Regions from separate parts of the Stenotrophomonas sp. GQ19 genome, predicted to be linked through region 1. Evidence: predicted binding sites of a transcription regulator. Region 1 holds the regulator's gene; the other holds the start of a gene.
What was found. Region 1 encodes FliA, which starts transcription of late flagellar genes. Its sites were predicted from a motif close to TAAAGTTTNNCNNNCNNNGGCCGATAA; they were not measured.
Positions count from the first base shown of each region.

Region 2: the regulator FliA is predicted to act here: its motif matches at 2,554-2,580, upstream of AC6CHL_RS15060 (methyl-accepting chemotaxis protein).

Region 1 is NZ_JCAXES010000001.1:279,098-285,921, reverse strand. It holds gene flhB (flagellar biosynthesis protein FlhB) at 1-50, shown strand, start outside; gene flhA (flagellar biosynthesis protein FlhA) at 47-2,155, shown strand; gene flhF (flagellar biosynthesis GTPase FlhF) at 2,310-4,052, shown strand; gene AC6CHL_RS01175 (MinD/ParA family ATP-binding protein) at 4,039-4,926, shown strand; gene AC6CHL_RS01170 (RNA polymerase sigma factor FliA) at 4,923-5,669, shown strand; gene cheY (chemotaxis response regulator CheY) at 5,686-6,078, shown strand; gene AC6CHL_RS01160 (protein phosphatase CheZ) at 6,078-6,692, shown strand; gene AC6CHL_RS01155 (chemotaxis protein CheA) at 6,697-6,824, shown strand, end outside.
Region 2 is NZ_JCAXES010000008.1:76,959-83,782, reverse strand. It holds gene AC6CHL_RS15060 (methyl-accepting chemotaxis protein) at 1-2,525, opposite strand, end outside; gene AC6CHL_RS15055 (arylamine N-acetyltransferase family protein) at 2,764-3,585, shown strand; gene AC6CHL_RS15050 (TonB-dependent receptor) at 3,747-5,798, shown strand; gene AC6CHL_RS15045 (AraC family transcriptional regulator) at 5,867-6,697, shown strand; gene AC6CHL_RS15040 (alpha/beta hydrolase family protein) at 6,708-6,824, shown strand, end outside.

The sequences.
Region 1 (6,824 bases):
CCGCCCCGAGCATCAACGTGGATGAATTCGGCACGGGAGGCCGCGCATGAGCGCCCAGCCCGTCGGTGCCGGCATGAACGCCCGCAAGGTCCTGGACATGATCCGCAACGGCCTGGGCGCGCCGTTGATCGTGCTGGCGCTGCTGGCCATGGTGGTGATGCCCCTGGCCGCGCCGGTGCTGGATGCCCTGTTCACCTTCAACATCGCCATCTCGCTGATGGTGCTGCTGGCGGTGGTGTACGTGAAGCGTCCGCTGGACTTCACCATCTTCCCGATCGTGCTGCTGATCACCACCATGCTGCGGTTGGCGCTGAACGTGGCCTCCACCCGCGTGATCCTGCTCAACGGCCAGAACGGCCACGAGGCGGCGGGCAAGGTGATCGCCGCGTTCGGTGAGTTCGTGATCGGCGGCAACTACGCGGTCGGCATCGTGGTCTTCGCCATCCTGACCATCATCAACTTCGTGGTGATCACCAAGGGTGCCGGGCGCGTGTCCGAAGTGACCGCCCGCTTCATCCTGGACGCGATGCCCGGCAAGCAGATGGCCATCGATGCCGACCTCAACGCCGGTTTGCTGACGCGCGAGGAGGCCAAGGCCCGCCGCGAGGAAGTGCGTGAGGAAGCCGACTTCTACGGCGCGATGGACGGTGCCAGCAAGTTCATCCGCGGCGACGCGATCGCCGGCATCCTGATCCTGTTCATCAACCTGCTCGGCGGCCTGGCCGTCGGCGTGCTCCAGCACGGCATGCCGTTCGGCGACGCCGCCGCCACCTACACCCTGCTGTCCATCGGTGACGGCCTGGTGGCCCAGCTGCCGGCGCTGCTGGTGTCCTCGGCGGTGGCCATGCTGGTCACCCGCGCCTCGCGCTCGCAGGACATGGCCCAGGCCATGATGGGCCAGGTGTTCGGCCAGTACCGCGCGCTCACCATCGCCGCGGCCATCATGGGCGTGGTCGGGCTGGTGCCCGGCATGCCCAACGTCGCCTTCTTGACGCTGGCCGCCATCCTCGGCTTCGTGGCCTGGAAGGCCTGGAAGAAGAGCACGGCCGCCGCGCGTGCCGCCGAGACGCCGGCCGCCAGCCGCGGCGAGACCCTCGGCCTGCCCGGTGCCACGCCCTCGCCCACCGCCGAACTGACCTGGGACGAACTGCGCCCGGTCGACCCGCTGGGCCTGGAAGTGGGCTACCGGCTGATCCCGCTGGTGGACAAGAACCAGGGCGGCGAACTGATGGCGCGGATCAAGGGGGTGCGGCGCAAGCTCACCCACGACATCGGCTTCCTGATTCCGTCGGTGCACATCCGCGACAACCTGGAACTGCCGGCCACCGCCTACCGCCTGCTGATTCACGGCGTGCCGGTGGCCACCGCTGAAATCCACCCCGACCGCGAACTGGCGCTGGACCCGGGCAGCGCGCTCGGTGCGCTGGAGGGCATCGCCGGCAAGGACCCCGCGTTCGGCCTGGATGCCACCTGGATCCAACCGCACCAGCGTGCCCACGCCGAAACCATGGGCTACACCGTGGTCGATCCGGCCACCGTGGTGGCCACCCACCTGTCGCACCTGATCCGCGAACACGCGCCCGAACTGCTCGGCCACGAGGAAGTGCAGCAGCTGCTGGCCAACCTGGCCAAGAGCGCGCCCAAGCTGGTGGAAGACCTCACCCCGAAGTCGCTGCCGTTGTCGGCGGTGGTGCGGGTCCTGCAGAACCTGCTGATCGAACGCATTCCGATCCGCCAGCTGCGCAAGATCGTCGAATCGCTGGTGGAGAACGCGCCCATCAGCCAGGACCCGGCCACGCTGACCGCTGCGGTGCGCAACGCACTGGGCCGTTTCATCGTGCAGGAGATCGCCGGCATGTCGGCCGAGCTGCCGGTGTTCACCCTCAACCCGCAATTGGAACGTGTCTTGCAGGAGTCCACACAGGGCAACGGCGCCGCACTGGAACCCGGACTCGCTGAGCGACTGCACCAAAGTCTGGCCGAATGTGTCAGCAAGCAGGAAGCGAAGAATGAGCCGGCGGTCGTGTTGGTACCCGGCCCGGTGCGTGCCGCGCTGGCACGGCTGGTGCGCCACAGCGTCCCCTCGCTGTCGGTGCTGGCCTACAGCGAGGTACCCGAGGACAAACGACTGAAGCTGGTCGGCACGATCAGCTGACGTCGGAACCCCGACGGACATGTGCCAGAAAACAGACACACCCCCATTTCGATATCAACGCAGCAGGACATAAAGGGAAACCCGGACCGTGCAGACCACCGACAACCAGCGCTTCCCTTCCACCACCCCGCCGCCCCAGTCCCGGTACCACAGCATGAAAATCAAACGCTTCGTCGCTCCCGATATGCGCTCGGCCATGAACCTGGTGCGCAAGGAACATGGTCCTGATGCGGTGATCCTGTCGAACCGGCGGATCGAGGAAGGCGTCGAGATCGTGGCCGCGGCGAATTACGACGAAGGTGCGGTGCAGCGTGCGCTGGAAGCAGCGCGCAAGGACGTGGCCCCGGCCCCGGCGCCGCGACCGCGCAATGCCGCCGATGCGGTGATCGCCGCGGTGACCCGTCGCAAGCCGACCGTGGTTGCCGCCGAACCGGTGGCCGCCACCACCTCTGCGGTGGCCGCGCTGGCCCGTGCCGCGGTGGGTGCCACCGGCCGTACCCTGGACACCGCCAACGAGATCGTGCCGCCGCCGGGCAGCAGCGGTTTCGCGGCCACCCTGGCCCGCGCCGCCACCGCCCCGGCGGCCGGCATGAGCGCGCTGCCGGAACAGATCTTCGCCCCGTTCAACGTCGAGCAGGCCGCCGCCGCGTCGCCGGCACCGGCACAGTTCGAGCCGGCTGGCGCCGAACCGGCCGTCGCCACCGTCGCCCCGCCGATCAACCGCGCCCGCTTCATCATCGACCCGCCGCTGGACGACGAACCGCACTTCCAGATGCATGTGCCGACTGCCGCCGTGGCGATGCCGCCGCTGCCGGTCAGCGTCACCGTGCCGCCGGCCCTGCCGGTCGCCGAGGCCGTCGCCACCGCCGTGCCGCAGGCGCTGGCCGCCGTCGCCGAAACCCGCGTCGAAAACCCGGCGCCGGTGGCCGTCACGGAACCGGCGCAGGCCCAGCCGCAGCCCGCCGCCGAACTGGTGGTGGTGCAGCGCGATGACGAAGAGATCCGCCAGCTGCGCCATGAAGTGGCCGGCATGCGCCACGTCATCGAACGCGAAATGCACCGCTTCACCGACGAGCGCCTGCGGGGGTCGCCGGTACGCGCCGCCGCGCTGGACCTGATGGACGAATACGGCTTCGACGCCGGCATCAGCCGCGACGTGGCCATGCAGATCCCGCTGGACACCGAAGCCCACCGTGGCCGCGGGCTGATGCTGGGCCTGCTGTCGCGCAAGCTGCCGATCGCCCCGGTTGACCCGCTCGAGTCCGGCGGCGTGATCGCCCTGGTCGGCCCGACCGGTGCCGGCAAGACCACCACCATCGCCAAGCTGGCCTCGCGCTTCGCCGAGAAGCATGCCGCCCGCGACGTGGCCCTGGTCACCACCGATACCGGCCGCATCGGCGCCCGCGAGCAGCTGTACGGCTTCGGCCGCCAGCTCGGCATCGCGGTGCACGAAGCCAACAGCGGCAGCGACCTGAACCAGCTCCTTGAGCGCCTGCAGGACTACAAGCTGGTGCTGATCGACACCGCCGGGCTGGGCCCGCGCGACCGTGCCCTTGCCGCCCAGCTGCAGTGGCTGCGCGCCGCCGAGCAGATCCGCACCCTGCTGGTGCTGCCGGCCAACACCAGTTTCGGCGACATGGACGAGGTGGTCCGCCGCTTCAGTGCCGCCAACCCGCAGGGCGTGGTGCTGAGCAAGCTGGACGAAACCGGCCGCTTCGGCACCGCCCTGTCGGTGGCCGTGGACCACCGCCTGCCGATCACCTGGGTCACCGATGGCCAGGACGTTCCCGAAGACCTGCACCGGGCCAGTGCCGCCAATCTTGTACTTCGCCTTGAAGATTTGCGCCGCGCGGCCGATATGCCCTGCAACCCGGAGTTGAACCATGCCGTCGCGTGAGTACGCCAAGCTGACCAAGACCTTCCCGTTGTCTGCCACCCGCAGCCAGCCGCTGGGCCCTGTGCGCACCATCGCCGTCACCGGCGGCAAGGGCGGCGTGGGCAAAACCAACGTGTCGGCCAACCTGGCCGTGGCGCTCGCCGACATGGGCAAGCGCACGCTGCTGCTGGACGCCGACCTGGGCCTGGCCAACATCGATGTGATCCTGGGCCTGCAGCCCAAGCTGACCCTGGCCGACCTGGTCGCCGGGCGCTGCACCCTGGATGAAGTGATCATGGAAGGCCCCGGTGGCGTGCTGGTGGTCCCGGCCGCATCGGGTCGCCGGCACATGGCCGAACTGCAGCCGGCCGAGCACGTGGGCCTGGTCAACGTGTTCTCCGAACTGGAGCGCGAGCTGGACTTCATGGTGGTGGACACCGCCGCCGGCATCACCGACGGCGTGCTGACCTTCTGCCAGGCCGCCCAGGACACCGTGGTGGTGGTCTGCGACGAGCCGGCCTCGATCACCGACGCCTATGCCCTGATCAAGGTGCTCTCGCGGGAACGCGGCGTGGACCGCATCCAGGTGGTGGCCAACATGGTGCGCGACCCCAACGAGGGCCGCGTGCTGTACGAAAAGCTGACCCGGGTCTGCGAGAAGTTCCTGGCCGATGTGTCGCTGAACTACCTCGGCTGCGTGCCGCAGGATGACTGGCTGCGCCTGTCGGTGCAGCGCCAGCAGCCGGTGGTCAAGGCCTACCCGTCCAGCCCGGCCGCCCAGGCGATCACCGAAATCGCCCGCCGCACCGCCCGCTGGCAGGCCCCGACCGAGCCGCGTGGTGGGGTCGAATTCTTCCTGGAACGCATCCTCAAGCAACGCGGGGTGACCGCATGAAAGGCGCCGCACAATACAAAGAGGTGCAACGCACCGCCGCCAACGAATGCATTGCCCAGCATTCGGACCTGGTGCGCCGCATCGCCCACCACCTGGCCGCGCGCCTGCCGGCCAGCGTGGAAGTGGATGACCTGATCCAGGCCGGCATGATGGGCCTGATCGAAGCCTCGCGCAGCTACGACGCCGACCAGGGCGCCTCGTTCGAAACCTATGCCTCGATCCGCATCCGCGGCTCGATGATCGACGAGATCCGCCGGGGCGACTGGGTACCGCGTTCGGTGCACCGCCGCGCCCGCGACGCCGCGTCCACCATCCGCCGCCTGGAGCAGAGCACCGGCCGTGCCGCCAGCGCCACCGAAGTGGCCGCCGCCATGGACATGCCGCTGCCGGACTACCTGCGCCTGATGGAAGACGCCGCACGCGGCCAGGTGCTGAGCCTGGAATCGCGGATCGAGGACCAGGGCGAGCTGGACACCGTCGCCCAGGGTGGCCCGACCCCGCAGCAGGTGCTGGAGCGTGGCGAATTCGGCCGCGAACTGGGCAATGCGATCGGCCTGCTGCCCGAACGCGAACAGCTGGTGCTGTCGCTGTACTACGAGCAGGAACTGAACCTGAAAGAGATCGGCGCCGTGCTGGGCGTCAGCGAGTCACGCGTGTGCCAGATCCACGGCCAGGCCGTGCTGCGCCTGCGGGGCCGATTGAAGATCTTCGAGGCGGCCGACGCCGGCCTCGCGAACACTTGATACCGAGGAAAGTGCTTTGAACAAGAACATGCGTATCCTGATCGTCGACGATTTCTCGACCATGCGTCGTATCGTCAAGAACCTGCTGGGCGATCTGGGCTTCACCAATACGGCCGAAGCCGAGGACGGGCATGCCGCGCTGTCGCTGCTGCAGAGCCAGCCGTTCGATTTCGTGGTCACCGACTGGAACATGCCGGTGATGACCGGCATCGACCTGCTCAAGGCGATCCGCGCCGACGCCAAGCTGAAGACCCTGCCGGTGCTGATGGTGACCGCCGAAGCCAAGCGCGAACAGATCATCGAAGCGGCCCAGTGCGGCGTCAACGGCTACATCATCAAGCCGTTCACCGCGCAGACCCTGGAAGAAAAGCTCGGCAAGATCTTCGAACGCCTGGCAGCGAGCGCCTGATGGAAACCCTTCGCGACAAATCCGCGCTGGTCCAGCGCCTGCAGGACGCCCTGGCTGCGCTGGAAAGCGGCGATGAAGCCGGCTGGCGCCGGGAAATCGACGCGCTGGCTGCCTTGCGTACCCAGCCGATGATGGCCGGCCTGAACCGGCTCGCCCGCGAACTTGGCCAGGCCCTGGGCGAACTGCCCAGCCTGCCCAGCGAAGCCGGCGAGCTGGACGATGCCTGCGCGCGCCTGGACCACGTGGTGACGATGACCGAACAGGCCACCCACCGCACCCTGGACCTGGCCGAGGAATGCCGGGCGCTGACCGAACAGCTGCGTGCCAACGGCCTCACCGCCGACCAGGACCAGCAGCTGGACCGGATCCGCCACAACCTCACCGAGATCGCCCTTACCCAGAGCTACCAGGACCTCACCGGGCAGATCATCCGCCGCGTGGTGGGGATCGTGCGTCGCGTGCATGAAGGGTTTGGCGCACTCGGCCTGCCGCCGCAGGACGACACCGCGCACAAGCGTGACAACGGCCTGGCCGGCCCGGCCGTGAGTGGCCTGGACCGTCACCAGGTTTCACAGGTGGATGCTGACGACCTGCTTTCGGATTTGGGGCTGTAACACCATGAGCGCTGTTCCAGACGATATTGCCGCCGATTTCATCCTCGAGGCCCAGGAAATCCTGGACCGCCTTGGCGAACAGCTGGTGTCGCTGGAGCAGTCGCCCCAGGACAGTGACCAGCTCAATGCGGT
Region 2 (6,824 bases), on a different contig from region 1:
ACCTCCAGCACGAAGGCGGCCACCGCGTCGGACAGCAGCGCGGCCTGGCGCTCCATCGCCTGCGCCGACGCCGACGCTTCCTCCACCAGCGCGGCGTTCTGCTGGGTGCTGCCATCCATCTGCAGCAGCGTATGCCCCACCTGCTCGATACCGGCGCTCTGCTGCTGCGAGGCGGCCGAGATGCTGGCCATGATGGCGCTGACCTGCTGCACGCTGCCGACGATCTGGCCCATCGTTGCACCGGCCTGGTCCACCTGGCGGCTGCCGGCGGCCACGGTGTCCACCGAGGCCTCGATCAGGCCCTTGATCTGGCGTGCGGCGTCGGCACTGCGCTGGGCCAGCAGGCGCACTTCGCTGGCCACCACGGCGAAACTGCGGCCCTGCTCACCGGCCCGCGCCGCCTCCACCGCCGCGTTCAAGGCCAGGATGTTGGTCTGGAAGGCGATGCCGTCGATGACCCCGGTGATGTCGGCGATACGCCGCGACGCGTCGGCGATGTCGCGCATGCTGGCCACCACCTGCGCCACCGAGGCGCCGCCCTGCTGGGCAACGCCGGTGGCCTGCAGCGCCAGCTGGTTGGCCTGCTGGGCGGCGTCGGCGTTCTGGCGCACGGTGGCGGTAAGTTCTTCCATCGACGAGGCGGTTTCTTCCAGGTGCGCGGCCTGGCGCTCGGTACGCCCGGCCAGCTCCTGGTTGCCGGCCACGATTTCGCCGGCGGCGTGGTCGATGGCCGATGACGCGTGCTGGATGCGCGCCACGATGTCGGTCAACTGCTGCACGGTGGCGTTGGCATCATCGCGCAGGTGGGCAAACACGCCCTGGAACTGGCCCTGCATGCGCACGCGCAGGTCGCCCTGGGCCAACCCGGACAGCACCGCCTGCACGCCGGACAGATTGCCCTGGAAGGTATCCAGCAGGCGGTTGATGCTGACCGCCAGCGTGTGCACGAAGCCCTGCTTGCCGGTGGTGTCGATGCGACCGTGCAGCTGGCCCTGCGCGGCGGCATCGACCAGCGCGGCCACCTCGGTTTCCACGGTGGTTTCCAGCGCGCGGCTGCGCCACTCCACGGCCGCGCCGAGCAGCTGGTCGTGGTCGAGGATGGGATTGACCACCAGCTGGTAGCCGATGCCGGCATGCAGGATCTCGTGGCTGGACGCCGCGTTGCCGTGCAGCTGGGCCACGATGCGTTCGAACACCGGGTGCAGCGCCGCGGCGGGCTGGCCGCGCCATTGGGTTTCCTGCGTGGCCAGTTCGGCCAGCAGCGCGCGGTTGAGCAGGCCGATGCGCCCGTCCGGGTCGAGCACCATCACGCAGGCCTGGGCGCTGTCCAATGCCTGGCGGGCGCGGGTGTTGTCCTGGGCGCTGGCGCGCTCGGCCTGGATGCGCTCGCGCAGCCGCTGCTGCATGTGGATCAGCCGCCGCGCCAACTGGCCGATCTCGTCGTGCGGGTTGTGCACGGCAAGCACGCTGTCGAGCCGGTCCTCGGCGATGTCCTCGGCAAACCGCAGGGTGTCGGTGATGGGCTGGCGGACGGCCCGCATGACCAGCACCAGGCTGGCGATCAGCACCAGTGCCACCAGCGCCAGCGTCGCGGCGAACAGCACGGTCATCGCCCGTGCCTGGGCCTGCTGGCGTGCGCGTGCTGCGGCAAGCGCGGCCGCCTGCGCCTGCTGCAGGTGCTGCAGCGCGGGCGCGACCTGCGCGGCGGTATCGGTGAGCGCCATCGCCTCCACGTCCAGCCCCACCCGTGCGGCGGTGTAGGCCAGCAACGCGCCTTGGTAATCGTCCATTGCGGCACGCAGCGCGTCCTGGGTGGGACCGGCCAGGCCCGAGGCCGACACCGCGAGGTCGAACGGCAGTTTGGCTTCGCTGGCCTGGTCGGTGTGCACCGCATCACCGGTAAGCAACAGCAGCGCTTCCTGCCGCCGCATGCGCTGCCACTGCAGCGCCAATGGCAGGTAGGCGGCGTCGGTGAGCAGGGTATCGAGCGCTGCGGCGCTGGCGTCCAGCTGCGCGCGCAGTCCGGCGTCGCCGCGCCCCATCTCGTCGGCGCGGTCGTTCAGCGCCGCAATGCCGGCAGTGAATTCCTGGGCGCGCGCCGCCAGTGCGGTCAACGCGGCTGCGGTACCGCGGTCGTGCGGGGCGCGCTGCAACGCCTGCAGCGACTGCTGCAGCTGCTGCTGGGCCTGCTGCAGGGCGCCGCGGTCGGCAGCGTCGAAGTGGATGGCATAGCGGGTCTGCAGGCGGCGGGCTTCGGCCACCTGGGTGGCCAGTGCGCTGGCCAGCGCGGCGTTCTGCTGGTGGGCGGCGAACGTGGCGGCGGCACGCTCGCTGCTGTAGCGGGTACCTGCGTAGACCAGCGCCACGACCAGCAGACCGCTGCCACAGACCAGCAGCGCGGCCTTGAGTTTGCGTGCCACACTGAGCCGGCGCAGCGCGCCGATGGCGCGGCTGAAACCGGGACGTGGAAGGTGTTCACCCAAGCGGGCGAACCGGGACAACGGGCGGCGGGGGACGACCGACATCAGATGCTCCAGGCGGATTGACGCATCGGTATCGGCCGGAAACAGGCGGTCTTTAGGCTGCATTTTCGAAGCGGCCGCAGCGCGCTGCCACCCCTGCCCCTTGTAGCGGGGGCAAGCGACGGCAAGATGACGGTGGCGGGCATTCCGCGGGCGCGATTCAGCGTTCGATCGCCCGTGCTTGACCTCAACCACGGTTGAGCCGCCACAGTGGCGTCACCTTCCCGCATGGCCCCTGCCCATGGACCCGCAAACCTGTCACGACTACCTGGCCCGCCTCGGCGTGGCGGCGCCACCGCCCCCTACCCTGGCCACGCTGGCGCTGCTGCAGGAACGTCACAACGCCACGTTCCCGTTCGAGACGCTCACCACGCTGCTGCGCGATGCGGTGGCCATCGACCTGCCCAGCGTGGCGCACAAGCTGCTGCGCGAAGGACGCGGCGGGTACTGCTACGAGCTCAACGGGCTGTTCCTGGCGCTGCTGCAGCACCTGGGCTTCGACGCCCGCGCCCTTGCCGCGCGCGTGGTCATGGGACGCACCGATGACGCACCCACCGCGCGCACCCATATGCTGGTGCTGGTGCGGATCGACGCGGTGGACTACATCGCCGACGTCGGCTTCGGTGGCAACACGCCGACCGGTCCGCTGCGGCTGGACCATCGGTTCGCCCAGGCCACGCCGCACGAGCACTATCGGCTGGACCAGCAGCACGACCAGTTCCTGCTGCGGGTGGACATCGCCGGCGAGTGGCGGCCGCTCTACCACTTCGACCTGCAGGTGCAGGCCCCCATCGACCATGAGGTGGGCAACTGGTATGTGTGCACGCACCCGCACTCCTCCTTCCCCGGACAGCTGCGGGTCGCCCTGGCCGGGCCGGACGGGCGCCGCACGATCGGCGCCGGGGCCTACACCGTGCACCGCCGCGGGCAGCCCAGCGAGCGCCGCATGCTCAACGACGCCGACGATGTGCTGACCGTGCTGCACGAGGCGTTCGGCATCACCGTGCCCGCGCATCCACGGCTGCGCGAGGCGATCACGGCGTGGTTGCGCGGGGTGGCGTGAGCCCGCTCACGCAAGCCGGCACGGGATGACTTCGCCCTGCAGGCGCGTCGCGGTTCCGTAGCGAGGGCTCACAGATGGCCTACGGCTGGCAGCGGGGGTGGGTCACCACGGTTGCAATGTTATATCATTGCTATATCGAGACTGCCTGACGCCGCTTCCACATGAAGACCCCTGCTCTTGCCTCAGCCCTGCTGGCGGCCCTGTTCCCCCTCGATGTCGGCGCCGCCCCCGCGCCAGATCCAACCGTCACCCTCGGCAGCGTGGACGCCCGCAAGGGCAGCACTGGCCCCCTGGCGTCGCGCCAGGTGTTGACCTCGGTGGATGTGATGGGCGCCGACCAGATCGCGCACAAGAACGTCGGCAACAGCTGGGAACTGCTGGGGCAGATGCCGGGCATCCAGCTCACCGAAACCCGCCAGGGCGCCGAGTCCGGCAAGGCCAGCTTCCGTGCGTTCAACGGCGAGGGCTACATCAACGGCATCAAGATCCTGATCGACGGCATTCCCAGCAACGTCAACAGCGGCAACCAGCGCTTCGTGGACATGATCTTCCCGCTGGACATCGACTACATCGAAGTGGTGCGCGGCACCAACGACCCGCGCTACGGCCTGCACAACATCGGCGGCAACATCAACATCGGCACCCGCCAGGGCGGCACCTACACCGATGCCCGGCTCAGCGTCGGCAGTTTCGAGAGCCGCGAAGTGCAGGTCGCGCTCGGTCGCGAGGCCAACGGTGTGGCACAGAACTACTTCATCGGCACCCAGGCCTCGGACGGCTATCGCGACCACGACCGGTCGCGCAAGTATTCGCTGGGCGGCAAGTGGTTCATCGGCAGCGACGAGGACGTGCTCAAGGCCGGCCTGGTCGCGCGCGTGTACCACCACGTTGCCGACGAACCCGGCTTCCTCACCGCCACCGAACTGGCCAACGCGCGCCGCGCATCGCCGCGCAAGAATGCCAACGATGGCGATGTGCGCGACATGCACACCCTCGGCGCGCACCTCGACCTGCGCCTCACCGACACCCTGCAGCTCAGCAACCGGCTGTACTACAACCGGTACGAGGACGACCGCCAGGTGACCTTCACCGACTACCGACCCGGCAACGCGCCGCGCCAGCGCCGGCAGTGGGACGAACGGCAGACGGGGCTGCTGAGCACCCTGACCTGGCGCGCCAGCGAGCGGCTCACCGTGGCTGGCGGCATCAACGCCGAACAGCAGGACAACGCGTACCGGCGACTGCGTTACGCCTACGGCATCCCGACCGACTTCGATGCCGTACCGGCGCGCATCCAGAACGATGACCGCTATTCCCTGGACAACGTCGGCGGCTACCTGCAGGCCGTGATCCAGCCGACACCCGCGTTGAAGATCGTCCCGGCGTGGCGGGTGGATCGGTTCTCGGGCGACACCCACCTGCCCGGCGGCGTCCGCGCGCCGTTGCAGCGCTCCGGCTGGATAGACCAACCCAAGCTCAGCGTGGCGTACGCGTTCACCCCCTCGCTCAACGTGTATGCCAACTGGGGCCGCACCTTCCAGGTGCTGACCGGGTCCACCGCCCCGGCCTACCTGACCAGCGGGCAGGCCGCCTTCCGCCCGTCGATCAACACCGGCAAGGAACTGGGCATCAGCTTCAGCCCGGCCGACGGCATCCAGGCCCGTGTCGCCGCCTGGCAGCAGGACGCCACCGATGAAGTGGCCAACATGCCCGCCACCGGCACCACCGTCGGCCTGGGCCAGACCCGGCGACGCGGCGTGGACCTGCAGTTCAACGCACGCGTGAGCGCGCACTGGACGCTCTGGGCATCGCACGCCATCCAGCAGGCCAAGGTGATCAGCGCGTTCACCGCCGACGGCCGCTCGCTGGCCGGCAACGAGGTGCTGGCCACGCCGCGCCACATCACCAACATCGGGGCCGACTACCGCCCCGATGCGCGCTGGCGCTTCGGCATGCAGGGCCGCCGGCAAGGCGACTACTACATCGAAGAGCGCAACCAGCACGGTCGCTTTGGCGGCTTCGCGGTGCTGGACGCCAGCGCCGGCTACGCGGTGTCGGAGCGGCTCAGCGTGGACCTGCAGGTGAAGAACCTCACCGGCCGCACCTACGCCTACGCGTGGTACGACAATTTCTTCTGGGGCGGCAATGACCAGCCGATGTTCTCGCCGGCTCCGGGGCGCAGCCTGTTCGTGTCGTTGAACCTCACGCTGTAGCAAGAACGGCCAAGCGGCCCAGGCGATGCTGGGCTACGCTGCGTGCCTGTCCCGATCCGGAAGGCGGCATGAGCGCGGCACGCAGGGCCCTGTGGTACATCGAAAGCCACCACGCCGCGCCGATCGCCCTGGCCGACGTGGCGCGCGTGGTGGGGGTATCGCCGTTCCATCTGTCCCGCGTGTTCCAGGCCAGCACCGGCACCTCGCTGGTGCGCTACCTGCGCGGGCGACGCCTGAGCGAAGCGGCGCGGCAACTGGCCGGCGGCGCGCGCGACATCCTGCAGGTCGCGCTGGACGCAGGCTATGCCTCACATCCCACCTTCACCCGTGCGTTCTCCGAGCAGTTCGGTCGCCCGCCGGAACAGGTGCGCGCGCAAGGGTTGGACAGCATCGCGCTGGTGGAGGCGATCAAGCTGCACGACGATGCCCTGCCCTGCGCGCAGCCACCGCGCATCGTCAACGCCGACACCTTGCTGGTAGCCGGGATCGGCGCGCGCCACCACGGCGCGTCGGTGGCCGCCATTCCCTCGCAATGGCAACGGCTGGCACTGCACTGCCCCACCGCACCGGAGGTGAGCTACGGCGTGTGCTGCAACAGCGACGATGACGGCAGCTTCGACTATATCGCCGGCATCGGCGTGGCCGGCTTCGCGGCGCTGCCGGACGGCTGGCAGACCGTGCGCATTCCCGCCCACCGTTACGTGGTGGCATGGCACGCCGGCCACATCTCGGCGATCCGCTCCACCTGGTACTGGTTGTTGAACCATTACCTGCCCGCGTCCGGGCTGAGCCTGGCCGATGCGCCGGAGCTGGAACGCTACGACGCACGGTTTGACGCCCACAGTGGCCACGGCGGCGTGGAAATCTGGCTGCCCCTGGCCGACACCGACCCTACCTGAGAGAACGCCGATGCGAGTGCATGCCCGTTGCCTGACCCTGCTGCTCTGCCTGGCCAGTGCCCCCGCGCTGGCAGCGCCCGCGCCTGCCGTTGTCGGCGAGCGCCATGGCCAGACCCGCAGCGCCAGC